4 regions of the Tardiphaga sp. 37S4 genome follow, and region 2 is predicted to be linked to each of the others. Evidence: predicted binding sites of a transcription regulator. Region 2 holds the regulator's gene; each other region holds the start of a gene.

Region 1 (3,269 bases), 1.8 Mb from region 2:
GACTGTAACGACGATGGAGCCCGACACGACCAAAGCCTTCGTACCGCTCAACATTGCGGTACTGACGATTTCCGACACGCGGTCGCTCGATGACGACAAGTCCGGCGCGACGCTGGCCGATCGGCTGACATCGGCCGGTCACGTGTTGGCGAAGCGCGAGATCGTCACGGACGATGTCGAAGCGATCCGCAAGATCGTGCGCGCATGGATTGCCGATCCCGGCGTGGACGCGATCATTACGACCGGCGGCACGGGGTTCACCGGCCGCGATGTCACGCCGGAAGCCATCGAGCCGCTGTTCGAGAAGCGGATGGATGGTTTCTCGATTGCGTTTCACATGCTGAGCCACGCCAAGATCGGTACCTCGACGATCCAGAGCCGCGCGACTGCTGGCACCGCCGGCGCGACATTTATCTTCTGCCTGCCGGGTTCGCCCGGCGCCTGCCGCGATGGCTGGGACGGCATCCTTGCCGCGCAACTGGATTACCGCACGCGGCCCTGCAATTTCGTGGAGATCATGCCGCGGCTGGATGAGCATTTGCGACGCCCGAAGGCGAAGGGCGCGTCGGTCTAGAGCACGAGTTCCCAGGTCTCGCCGATCAAATCCTGCCCGAAACTGCGATGCGGCTCGGTGGCGACCAGCGCGAAACCTGCATCCTGATAGACTTTTCGCGCAGCGCCGAGATTGCTCTGGGTCCACAGCGTGATCCTGCGATAACCGCATTGCCGCGCAAAGGCGATGGATTCCGTCACCATGCGCTGGCCGAGCTTTTGTCCGCGCGCCTTGGGATCGATCAGCAAGAGCCGAAACTTGGCGACGTCGTCGGATGCCTTCACGAGAAACAGCGAGCCGACCGGCGCGCCGTCCATCTCGGCGATCCAGCAGCGTTCGCGCGTGGCATCGCATGATGCGACGAATTCTGCGGCGATGTCAGCTACCAGCGCCTTGAAGGACGCATCGAACCCGTATTCACTCGCATAGAGTTCGCCGTGACTGCGGATGACCCAGTCGATATCGCCAGGCTGGAGATCGCGTAGCACTGCAAGCTGAACGGCATCGGGGGCTTGGGCGGCCATGGTCAGGCGACGATGATCCGGCTGCGCAGCAATGTGCGTGAGGAGCGGCCGAGCTGGCGCAGCAGCCGCGCTTCGGAGCGCCGGGCATCGGGTGCGTAGCCCCCGAGACGGTCGTAGTGTTCGCGTGCAATCAGCAGACCTTGATCGGCCTTGGGGCCTGTGATCATCCGGACCAGGTGCTTCAGGCCATCGCGAAAATTGGTCTCGTCATAGGGCGAGCGCGCATAGCGGAAAATGCCCGCGCGGGGGCGGTTGCCGGTCGATACGCGCTGGATGAATTGCTGGGTCTCCTCGATCCAGCCGGCATCGAGCACGGCGCCGGCATGGAGAAACATTAGCCAGGGCGAGCGCGCCTGCTTGGCGCCGGCGGCCATCGCCGCGGCGCGCGATCCCTGCGAGGTCAGGAAGCCGCAGCCCGCGACATCGGCGACACGTTCGATGACATCGGTGCCAGCGCGATCGACCAGCAGCACTTCGCGGATCACACCGGCAGCAGCGCCCGGCACCAGCGCTGCCAGTGTGGCAACAGCGGGCTGTTCGACGCCTTCGGTGGGGATGATCACGCTCAGCATGGGTGTCGGATAATACCTCTCAACAACGGGGTGGCCGCGTTATCGTTTCGTCATAGTCTATGCGGCACCGGCGGCTGCTGCAATTTCGGGGCGGTTCGACTTTCGGCCGCCTCTCTGAGGCGGCGGGAGAATGCACAGTGCCCCGGCCGTGTGCCACCCTATTTATGTTCTTGATTTGTTCCATGCGTGCGCTATCGTGGCTTCATGAGTCGCCAGATCGCTGCCCTCAAGCACCCGCCGGTCCCGGCGCCCTCCGATAAGCCGGCGGGTGCGCTTTCCCCTTTTCCCGAGATCGCGGTGGCGATCGACAAGCAGCGGCGGCGCGGCCGCGGTGCCCAGTCCAACGACAGCGGGCGCTACGAGGCCGAGGCCCGGGTCGCCTTTGATGATGGCTGGCAGAGCCTCGATGAATTGCCGCCGTTCAAGACGACCGTTGCGACGGACACCGCGCGCAAGGTCATCACGCGCAACGAGTCGCCTGATATCGGCTTCGACCGTTCGATCAATCCCTATCGTGGCTGCGAGCATGGCTGCGTCTATTGTTTCGCGCGGCCGACCCACGCCTATCTCGGTCTCTCGCCCGGGCTCGATTTCGAAGCCAAATTGTTCGTGAAGCCCGATGCGCCGGCGCTGCTCGAGAAGGAGCTGGCCGCCGCCGAATATGAGCCGAAGATGATCGCGATCGGTACCAATACCGATCCGTATCAGCCGATCGAGCGCGAGCGGCAGGTGATGCGCGGCATTCTCGAAGTGCTGGAGAAGACCGGTCATCCCGTCGGCATCGTCACGAAGTCTGCCTTGGTGACGCGCGATATCGATATCCTGGCGCGGATGGCGAAGCGCAATCTGGTCAAAGTGGCGTTGTCGGTGACGTCGCTCGATCCGAAGCTCGCGCGCACCATGGAGCCGCGCGCGTCGACGCCGTCGAAGCGGCTGGAAGCTTTGCGGCAGCTATCCGAGGCCGGCATTCCGACCACGGTGATGGTGGCGCCCGTGATCCCTGCGCTGAATGACAGCGAGATCGAACGGATTCTCGATGCCGCCGCGCATGCCGGCGTCAAGGAAGCCAGTTACGTTTTGTTGCGGCTGCCGATGGAAGTACGCGATCTGTTTCGCGAGTGGCTGATCGCGAATTATCCGGATCGCTATCGGCATGTTTTCACGCTGATCCGCGAAATGCGCGGTGGCCGCGATTACGACTCGCAATGGGGCACGCGCATGAAGGGCACCGGGCCGATGGCCTGGATGATCGGTCGCCGCTTCGAGATCGCCTGCACGAAGCTCGGTCTCAACAAACGTCGTTCGAAGCTCACCCTCGATCATTTCGAGAAGCCGGCGGGTGCCGGTCAGCAATTGAATCTGTTCTAACTCCGCAGGTCTCGCAGCGTACGGAGTGGTGGAGAGGGGACGTTGGCAGGAAACCAGAGCCTGCCAACGTCCCTCTTTTCGATCTATAGAGTGAGTACAGGAGTGACACGCATGACGATGACAAAACCACCCGCGCCGATCGCGCGCATGACGGTAATCACGCTGGGTGTCGCAGATATGCGCAGGAGCATTGCCTTCTACGAAGCGCTGGGTTTTGCGCGAAAGGCCCGTGCCTCTGGCGAGGCCATCGCC
Region 2 (3,269 bases):
TACCCGCCCGGCATCGCCACGATCGTCCCCGGAGAACGGCTCACCGAACGGTCAAAGCCGATGATCGATTATCTCAGGATGTTCGAGACCTGCTTCAACACCTTCCCGGGCTTCGACGTCGAAATCCAGGGCATCTACCGCAAGGTCGACGCCAATGGCCGGATCCGACTTTACACTTACGTGGTCTCCGAATAGGGAGCACGTAAGGAGCCTGATTTGCCAACGGAACTCGAACAGCCGGTCGTCATCCGACCATCACGCGACACCGACGTCGATGCCATGCTGGCGATCTATCGCCGGCACATCCGGCAAGGCGTCGAGGAAGGCGTCAGCGACGCGGACACGCCGCAGCCCGACGATCTCAGAGACCGGCGCAAGAACCTGCGCAGCAAACGGTTCCCGCATCTCGTCGCCACGCAAGGCGGCGAGGTCGTCGGCTACGCCTATGTGGTGCTGTTTCGGAAGCGACCGGCCTATCGCTACACGGTCAAGCATTCGATCTATATCCACCACGGACATGTCGGCCGGGGCATCGGCCGGCTGTTGATGCGCGAGTTGATCGATGTCTGCGCGGCGGCCGGCTTCCGGCAGATCATCGGCTATATCGATGCCGACAACACGGCCTCGCTCGGCTTGCATGAGAGCTTCGGCTTTGCCCGCGTCGGCTTGCTGCCCGGCGTCGCCTATCGCTCCGGCCGCTGGGCCGACACGATCATGGTTCAGCGCTCGCTGGCGACCGGCTCCACGACTCCGCCGCCGCCCATTGGGCGCGTGACGTCCGCGTAGCCCAAGCGACCGCGGAAGCATTTTCCATGTCCGTCGAGGATCGACGACTGGTGAGGAACAGCCTCCTCAAACCTCACTCAACGTGCGTTCTGTTGACGGCAAATTAAGCATTGCAGAACACATATGGAACATATAGTGTTCGTTCATGATTTGTTTCGAGATTCTGTGGCTTTGAGTAGTTTGAGAGTGCCCGAACTCGCGCAACCGATCTTCGAACGATCGTCTCTGGATTGAGGCTCACCGTTCGAAGGCCCTTTGAAACGCACGCGGCGGCCGACACCGTCAACTGAGGATGGCTTCAGATGCTCACGCGCAAACAATACGAACTCCTGCGATTCATCGATCAACGGCTGAAGGAAGCCGGCGTCCCACCGTCCTTCGACGAGATGAAGGATGCGCTCGACCTGCGCTCGAAGTCCGGCATCCATCGTCTGATCACGGCGCTGGAAGAACGCGGCTTCATACGCCGTCTGCCCAACCGCGCCCGTGCCATCGAAGTCATCAAGCTGCCAGAGCTCGGCGCACCGGTCACCGGCGGCACCGGGCGCCGCGGCTTCACGCCCAGCGTCATCGAAGGCACGCTTGGCAAGGTGCGTTCGGCCGCCAGCATCGCCAGCAACAGCGGTGATGATGACAATGGCCGCACGGTTGCTATCCCGGTCATGGGCCGGATCGCGGCCGGTACGCCGATCGAGGCGCTGCAGACCCGTAGCCACACCATCAGCATGCCCGCCGACATGCTCGGTTCCGGCGAACATTACGCGCTCGAAGTGCGCGGCGATTCCATGCAGGACGCCGGCATTCTCGACGGCGACACCGTGCTGATCCAGCGCAACGAGAGCGCCGACACCGGCGACATCGTGGTGGCCCTGATCGACGACGAGGAAGCCACGTTGAAGCGCTTCCGCCGCCGCGGCGCGTCGATCGCGCTGGAGCCTGCGAATGACGCCTACGAGGTCCGTATCCTGCCACCCAACCGGGTGCGCATTCAGGGCAAGCTGATCGGCCTGTATCGCCGCTACTGAGATTTGCGCCTCGGCGGATTACTGATCTTCGGGTTGAAGATCGGTTTCCGCCGGCGTCGCATCCACCGGCCGGTTTTGCGGTGGACGACTGTTCTGGATCAGATCTTGCTGGGGCTCATCGGGAATTGCGCGCGACCACGGACGGTCCAGGCCCCGTGGCCGCACGGCATCGATGGTAAAGCCGTTTGCGGTTCGCTGCAGGCTCACCGCACCATTTCGTTGCAAGCGATCCTGATCGATCACCAGCGCCCTGCAATCCCTCGGCGGCTGTTTCGTCGTGACGATGAGCGCCGCTTTCTCGCAATCATCCGTGAAGGCGTCCGGCTGTAAAACCAGCGCCACCAAAGCGCCATCGGCCAGCGGCGTGATGCATCCGTCGCGGTCGCAGGACACACCGTGGCTGACGGAGGCATCGGTCGGCAGACGCGCATCGGCATCGCCGGCGAGCCACTCTTTCAGCAAAAATGTATCCTTGGCGCTGCGCATCACATGCAGGCGTCCGTCCCTGCCCCGTACCGCGACGCTGCGACCATCACCCGAGATCAGGACATCCGGCTGCTTCACCAGCAATGCCCAGACAATCGAGAGCATCAGCACGCCAGCCCCCGCGAAGCGCAACGGCGTGCGCAGCAATCCCAGCACGATGATGCCGATACTGGCTGATATCAGCGGTCCCGTCCCGAAGGCCGGCATCCGGCCGATGGCGCCGGGCACGGCTGCGACCCATTGCGTGACCACGATCATCCACTGGATGCCGACATCCATCAGCCGCCAGAACACACCGTCAAAGCCGAACGGCATGGCTGCCAAACCAAGAATACCCGCCGGCATCACCAGCGCCGAGACCACCGGCATCGCCAGAAGATTGGCGACAACGCCATAAGGCGTGACGCGGTGGAAATGAAATGCGGCATAGGGCGTGGTGGCGAGGCCCGCGACCAGCGAGGCCAGCACGAGCATCGCGATCTCGCGTCCGCCCCATAGCGCCACGCGCGCCGTCGCGGAATGATCGGGCGACGCAAACAGCGCGGGCATGCCGATCTGCACCAATGCGACCAGCCCCAGCGTCGCCGCGAATGACATCTGAAAACTCGGATGCACCAGTGCTTCCGGCGCCACGATCAGCACAACCATTGCTGCCACCGCCAGCGTACGGAACGTCACCGCCCGGCGATCGACCATGACTGCCATCAACACAACGGCCGTCATGAAAAAGGATCTCTGTGTCGCGACTTCGGCACCTGACAGCAGCAAATAGAACAGTGCTGCGAATAACGCCGCAGCCGCTGCGACTTTCTTGATCGGGAATGTCACCGTCAGGACAGGGATCAGTGCCAGCAGTGCGCGTATCGCAAAGAACACCACGCCGGCGACAACGGCCATGTGATAGCCGGAGATCGACAACACATGACCGAGGCCGGAGATGAACATCGCATCATTGACGTCAGCCGAAATCGC
Region 3 (3,269 bases), 620 kb from region 2:
ACCTCAAGATCATGGTCAACATCTCTGCGGTTCAAGTCAGTAAGGGAAAGCTGCTCGACGTCATGCTGGATACTCTGATGGAGACGGGTCTTTCGCCTGAACGGCTGGAGTTGGAAATTACGGAGACGGCTCTTCTTGAGAACGCGACGGCGCATCTGGGGACGATACGGCAGCTGAAGAATCTCGGCATCTCCATAGCGCTCGATGATTTTGGCACTGGTTATTCAACGGCGAGTTATTTGACCAATTTCCCGTTCGACAGGATCAAGATCGACAAATCCTTCGCACAAGGCGCTCCCAATCGCCGCGATTGCGCAGCGGTAGTGTCCTCGGTGCTTGCGCTGGCCCATGGTCTTGGCATCGCAACGACGGCGGAGGGTGTCGAGACCGAAGAGCAATTTGAATATCTGCAGGCTGCAGGCGTGGACCTCGTCCAGGGCTTTCTGTTCGGTCGGCCCGTCCCGCTCTCCGAATTCGACCTCGATGCCGCAGTTTCATTTGGAAATGGTGCTGCTGACGGCGAGTTGTGCGGAGAGGTCATCACCGCAGGGAGATGACCGCCGCCGCCACCGGTGGCCTCCCCCAAACGCAAATCGGCCACCCTGAGGTGGCCGATCGCAGTCCTGAAAATCTGAGCTATCCGCGGCTTAGTAACCGTAGCTTGAGCCGAAGCTGAAGCCGCGATTGCAGGTCGAGCAGCCCTGCTGCACCGGTGCGTAATAGACCTGCGCCGGAGCGACCATCTGGACACGCTGCTGCGTGGCGTATTGCGCCGGAATGCGCTCGTAATCGACGCGCGCAGGCGCGACCATCACGGTCTTCGGCACCATCACCGTCTCGTACTGCGCTGGCGTGCGGCGCGCGACGGTGCGACCGGGAGCGACCATCACCGTCTCTTCGACCGTGCGATACTGCGGCGGCACCACCTGCTGCTGATAGCAGGTCTGGCACGGCGGCGGTGTGTAGCAGTTATAGCAACCTGCCGAGGCAACACCGGGCATCGCCATTCCGGCGACAGTGGCGAACATCGCAGCAGCAATCAATTTCTTCATGATGAGACCCCGTGGCGAGCTTGTTTGAAATGAGTTCGTATCGCTCTGATGGGCGACACTCAGCCAAGCACCACCACCGGTCAACGCGGTCCTGATATTTACCTTGATGAACGTGCTTAAGATTTGATGACGGCAACATATGAGGATGCCAAGGCAGACACAGCTGCACTGCGCCTGGATTCACCGCAGAGCCCGACGTGAGATCAATCGGCCTCAGCAGCCAACCTAATAACCGTCGCGGGGCAGCCCGAAGAGTTGCTCGAACACACTCGGTTGGCGAACCACCCATTGGCCCGGTTCGCCCGTTCTCAGATCCCGCACATAACGCGGCGGCGCTTCCACATAATAAAGCGGCGGCGGCGCGCGAATGCCGGTATCCATCGTGATGGGATAGCGCGCGGTGCCGGCGCGATAGCGCGCATCGCGGTAGTCAGAGGCAAGTACCGGCGTCGCCAGCGTCGCCGCACCCAGCACGATCATCAAAATACGCACCGCACACCTCACGCTGACGTCACTGCGGTGAGGCTATCGGGCGGAGGTTAATGAAGGATTCGTCGCATGGCAGTTCCACGCGAGCTCCTGCGCGGAACAAATTGGACTCGCGAAGCGCTGGACTGCGGCTCAGCTGGTTGGTCGAGCAGCCTCGATTGCTCACCACTGCTTGCATCTGGATTTTGCTCGCGGCGCGTCTACCGAGCGTAAGCAATCGCCAAGTTGAACAGGACCACTGCAGAGGCTGCACCTCCGGCATCGCCGCGGCAAAGGCGATCCAGGCTAACATTGCCGACCAGTTCTCGCGCGTCGGAATTTTGGCAACCAAATAGACCTTGCCCATGTGCCGGTCGATGCGTCCCACCCGGCAAGGCTGGCGAACCCTTCGAGAAGAAACTTGCAAATGCCCCGTTCAACCGCGTAGACCAAGAGAACAAACCAAAAACACCCACAGCCGCGATTCCCTCCGCCAATGGCCAAGAACCTCCTCTCCTTCGTCTGCCAGAATTGCGGTGCCGCCTATAACAAGTGGCAGGGCAAGTGCGACGCCTGCGGCGAGTGGAATTCGCTGGCTGAGGAGGACACCACCGGCGTCACCACGATTCCGGTCAGCGCGCGCTCCAAGCGCAAGGGGCGCACCTTCAATCTCGAAAGCCTGACCGGCCAGAGCAACGACGCGCCGCGCATTCCTTCGGGCATGGGCGAACTCGACCGCGTCACCGGCGGCGGTTTCGTGCGCGGCTCGGTACTCTTGATCGGCGGCGATCCCGGCATCGGCAAATCGACGCTGCTGACCCAGGCTACCAGCCTGATGGCGCGGGCCGGCCACCGCGTGGTCTACATCTCCGGCGAAGAAGCCGTGGCACAGGTGCGGCTGCGCGCGTCGCGGTTGGGCCTTGCAGACGCCTCGGTGCAGCTCGCGTCCGAGACCTCGGTCGAGGATATCGTCGCCACGCTGTCCGAAGGCACGGTGCCGCGGCTGATCGTGATCGACTCGATCCAGACCATGTGGACCGACACGGTGGAATCCGCGCCGGGCACTGTCACCCAGGTCCGTGCTTCGGCCCAAGCGCTCATTCGCTTCGCCAAGAAATCCGGCGCCACCATCATCCTGGTCGGCCATGTCACCAAGGACGGCCAGATCGCCGGGCCCCGTGTGGTCGAGCATATGGTCGATGCCGTGATGTCCTTCGAGGGCGAAGGCTCGCAGCAGTTCCGCATCCTGCGCGCGGTGAAGAACCGCTTCGGCCCCACCGACGAGATCGGCGTGTTCGAGATGACCGGGCTTGGCCTGCGCGAGGTCTCCAACCCGTCCGAGCTGTTCCTGTCCGATCGCGATCTCGGCTCGCCGGGCACCGCCGTCTTCGCCGGCATGGAGGGCACCCGCCCGGTGCTGGTGGAACTGCAGGCTCTGGTTGCTCCGACCACGCTCGGCACCCCGCGCCGCGCCGTCGTGGGCTGGGATTCCTCCCGGCTGTCCATGGTGCTGGCCGTGCTGGAGGCCCATTGCGGGGTCAAGCTGTCGGGCTACGACGTCTATTTCAATGTCGCCGGCGGATTGCGCATTAACGAGCCCGCCGCGGACATGGCCGCGGCCGCGGCCCTGGTCTCGTCGCTGTGCAATGCGCCGCTGCCCACCGACGCGGTCTATTTCGGCGAAATCTCGCTGTCCGGCGCGGTGCGCCCGGTGGCGCAGACCTCGGCGCGGCTGAAAGAGGCGGCAAA
Region 4 (3,269 bases), 510 kb from region 2:
TCGCGCTGCTGCTGCACGACAATCTCGGTGCGGCTGGCCGACAGGCGGATCATATCGAAACCGAAACCGGGATCGAGCGGATCGGCAATCGCGTCCAGTCGCTCGCGGAACAACCGGTCGATCACCTCGCCCTTGGTCACCGGCAGGCCGGTTTCCGCGGTGATCACCCGCACCGCGCCGTCGGTGCGAAAGAACGCCGCTTCCAGCCGCCGCGCGCCCTTGCCCTGCCTGTCCATCGCATCGATCAGCGTGCGCGCCAGCTTGGCCAGTGTCAGCGTAATCACACCATCGGTGGCGATCGGTTCGGCGAAGCGTTGCTCGACGATATAATCCGGCAGCGGCTTGCGCGGGGAAATCGGTGCATCGCTTTGCCCCAGCGCCTGTTCCAGCAGCGTCGTGAATTCCGCGCCGAAACGTGCGGTGATTTCGGGGCGCGAGCGCGAGGCGACATCGCCGATGGTCTTCAAGCCGGCGCGGCGCAATCCACGGATGAGCGCCTCATCGGCGCCGAGCGTGAACAGCGGTAGCGGCGTCACTGCCTTGGCCTCCTCGCCCGCGGCGACGATCCGGCCATGTGCGTATCGACTGAGCGTGCGCGCGCATGTCGATGTCCCCGCAATCGCTGCACTGACAATAAAACCCTGCCGCGACAGCGACGCGCAGAGCTGCTCCATCAGTGCCGCCTCGCCACCGAACAGATGGGCACAGCCGGTGATGTCGAGAAACAGGCCATGCGGCAGATCCAGCGCCACCAGTGGCGTGAAGCGGTCGCACCAATCGGCGATGTCGGTCAGTACCTGCGTATCGGCGACAGGATCGGCATCGAACACCTGAATGTCCGGACAGACCGCACGGGCATTGGCAAGCGGCAGACCTGGTTCAAGGCCGAGCTTCGCCGCGGCATCGTCCAGCGCGGAAATCTGCAGCGCATTGCTTTGCTTGGCGACGACAATACTTGCTTGCAGATTAGCTGGCGCGCCGTTGCGCGCGAGCTGACGTTTGATGCGATCGGTTGGCAGGCGCGGCAGCCACAGGCTGAGGATGCGCCGATGTGTCACGGAAAACGCACTCATCACACTTCCATTCCATGATCCATTGCCCGTTCGGGCCGTGACGATTTCGAACCAGTTGCACGTCGAGCATGGGCACGCCCCATGATTGCCAGGGCCTGAATGGCGGCGAATGCGCGGAGCGGATGATCCAGCGCGTCTCTGCCGTACTCGAGACCGGAACGCCTGCAGTCCGCAGCAACAGGCACGTGACGCCCGAGCCGCGCGCCGCCAGCGTGAGTTTGCGGCTGGCGACCAGGTCGAACTGTTTGCTGTCGCCCCAGGTTTCCAGCACGACGCTGCCCAGCGCATCGCAGGCCAGCGCATCAGCCGTGGTCCGCAATGCCGTCTCGACATCGGGCGCGCGCACGGTGACCAGCAGGCGCGGATCGAGGCCGAGCTCACGCCAGCCGCTCATGGCCAGCGCGCCGCATTCGCGTTCGGAGAAATCCTGCCGGATCCACAGCAGCGGCCGCTTTGCCGAGACACGATGCGCGAGGCCGGCGACAAAGCCCGTGGCGGCCGCGCTGTGCCGGCCTTCGGCGAACACCTCATGCATGGTGCCACGCGCGAGGCCGCCTTGCAGCGCCGCGTCCGCCTCGGCATGACCGAGCGACACGCGATCCGGCGCATAGGTATCGCTGTGGGTCTCGATGCGTTCGATGCTGCCGCGCAATTGCGCGAGCGTGGTCATGCGTGCGCCGGTCATGCGCCGCTCCTCGAAATTGTTTTGCCGTGGCGGGTCTTTAGTGAACCCATTGCCGGCCCATTTGTTCATGATATGTTCTAATATAAAGCTAAGATGGCAAGCCGAGTCAATCGGGATCATCAGCCACTTTTTTAGCGTTTGGAATCAAAGGGATTTTTGAACATGGACGTGAAGCGCAAGCTGGAGATCCTGGCGGATGCCGCGAAATACGACGCGTCCTGTGCGTCCAGCGGTACCGAGAAACGGGACTCCCGCGACGGCAAAGGCATCGGCTCGACCGATGCAGGGATGGGGATCTGTCATTCTTACGCGCCGGACGGCCGCTGCATCTCGCTGCTGAAGATCCTGCTCACCAATGCCTGCAATTACGATTGCCTTTATTGCGTCAACCGGGCCTCCAGCAATGTGACGCGTGCCCGCTTCACCGTGGACGAAGTGGTGCAACTGACGCTGGATTTCTACCGGCGCAATTACATCGAGGGACTGTTTCTCTCGTCGGGCATCATCCGCAGCGCCGATTACACGATGGAACAGGTTGTCGCCGTCGCGCGGAAACTGCGCGAGGAGCATCACTTCCGCGGCTATATCCATCTCAAGACCATTCCGGAAGCCGACGACGCGCTGATCACCGAGGCCGGAAAATATGCCGACCGCCTCTCCATCAATATCGAGGTGCCCGAGGAAGACAGCCTCGCAAAGCTGGCGCCGGAGAAAGACGTCCGTGCCATTCGTCGCACCATGGGTCGATTGCGGTTGAAGCTCGATGAAGCCCGCGAGGGTCGCAAGCCGACGCCGCGCGGCAAAGTCGGGCCGCGTTTTGCGCCAGCCGGCCAGAGCACGCAGATGATCGTCGGCGCCGACAGCGCCAATGATTCAACCATCATCCGCACCTCGGCCAATCTGTACGGGTCCTACAATCTGAAGCGTGTCTATTATTCCGCCTTCAGCCCGATCCCCGATGCGAGCCGTTCGCTGCCGCTGCGCGCCCCGCCGTTGATCCGCGAGCATCGGCTTTACCAAGCCGATTGGCTGATGCGCTTCTACGGCTTCGACGCCGACGAGATCGTCGATGACAATGACGGCATGCTGTCGCTGGACATGGATCCGAAGCTCGCCTGGGCGCTGCGCCACCGCGACCGTTTCCCGCTCGACGTCAACCGCGCCAGCCGCGAAGACCTTTTGCGCGTGCCCGGTTTCGGCGCCAAGGCCGTGCAGCGGATCATCGAAACGCGCCGGATCTCGTCGATCCGCGTCGGCGATCTCGCGCGGCTGCATATTCCGCGGAACAAGGCACTGCCTTTCATCGTTCTTCCGGATCATCGCCCGGCCGTTAATTTGCTGGACGGCGCGAAGCTGGCGGAGCGGTTCAAGCCGAAGGCGACGCAATTGGGATTTGGGTTTTAGAATTTCATTTCAGGAGACCTGATGCACAGTATCGTGCTGGACAGCGACACCGACTTTGAAGGCTGGCGCAAGGCGGCACGACAACTCGTGCTGAACAACATTGCTCC

What was found. Region 2 encodes LexA, which represses DNA repair genes until DNA is damaged. Its sites were predicted from a motif close to TGTTCNNNNTGTGTTCNG; they were not measured.
Region 1: LPB73_RS21355 (PA0069 family radical SAM protein) is a predicted target of LexA. The motif match lies at 1,815-1,832, and genes of this name have one in related genera.
Region 3: radA (DNA repair protein RadA) is a predicted target of LexA. The motif match lies at 1,974-1,991, and genes of this name have one in related genera.
Region 4: LPB73_RS15375 (ImuA family protein) is a predicted target of LexA. The motif match lies at 1,821-1,838, and genes of this name have one in related genera.

The regions. Positions count from the first base shown of each region.
Region 1 is NZ_CP088008.1:4,490,400-4,493,668, reverse strand. It holds gene ypfJ (KPN_02809 family neutral zinc metallopeptidase) at 1-8, shown strand, start outside; gene moaB (molybdenum cofactor biosynthesis protein B) at 14-574, shown strand; partial or broken gene LPB73_RS21365 (GNAT family N-acetyltransferase) at 571-1,044, opposite strand; gene LPB73_RS21360 (glycosyltransferase) at 1,080-1,649, opposite strand; gene LPB73_RS21355 (PA0069 family radical SAM protein) at 1,854-3,017, shown strand; gene LPB73_RS21350 (VOC family protein) at 3,135-3,269, shown strand, end outside.
Region 2 is NZ_CP088008.1:2,650,123-2,653,391, forward strand. It holds gene LPB73_RS12940 (Orn/Lys/Arg decarboxylase N-terminal domain-containing protein) at 1-195, shown strand, start outside; gene LPB73_RS12945 (GNAT family N-acetyltransferase) at 217-786, shown strand; gene lexA (transcriptional repressor LexA) at 1,089-1,811, shown strand; gene LPB73_RS12955 (ComEC/Rec2 family competence protein) at 1,830-3,269, opposite strand, start outside.
Region 3 is NZ_CP088008.1:2,029,963-2,033,231, reverse strand. It holds gene LPB73_RS09925 (PAS-domain containing protein) at 1-557, shown strand, start outside; gene LPB73_RS09920 (hypothetical protein) at 648-1,001, opposite strand; gene LPB73_RS09915 (hypothetical protein) at 1,278-1,544, opposite strand; gene LPB73_RS09910 (hypothetical protein) at 1,564-1,887, opposite strand; gene radA (DNA repair protein RadA) at 2,017-3,269, shown strand, end outside.
Region 4 is NZ_CP088008.1:3,161,650-3,164,918, forward strand. It holds gene LPB73_RS15370 (Y-family DNA polymerase) at 1-1,073, opposite strand, end outside; gene LPB73_RS15375 (ImuA family protein) at 967-1,758, opposite strand; gene LPB73_RS15380 (putative DNA modification/repair radical SAM protein) at 1,921-3,162, shown strand; gene LPB73_RS15385 (UdgX family uracil-DNA binding protein) at 3,184-3,269, shown strand, end outside.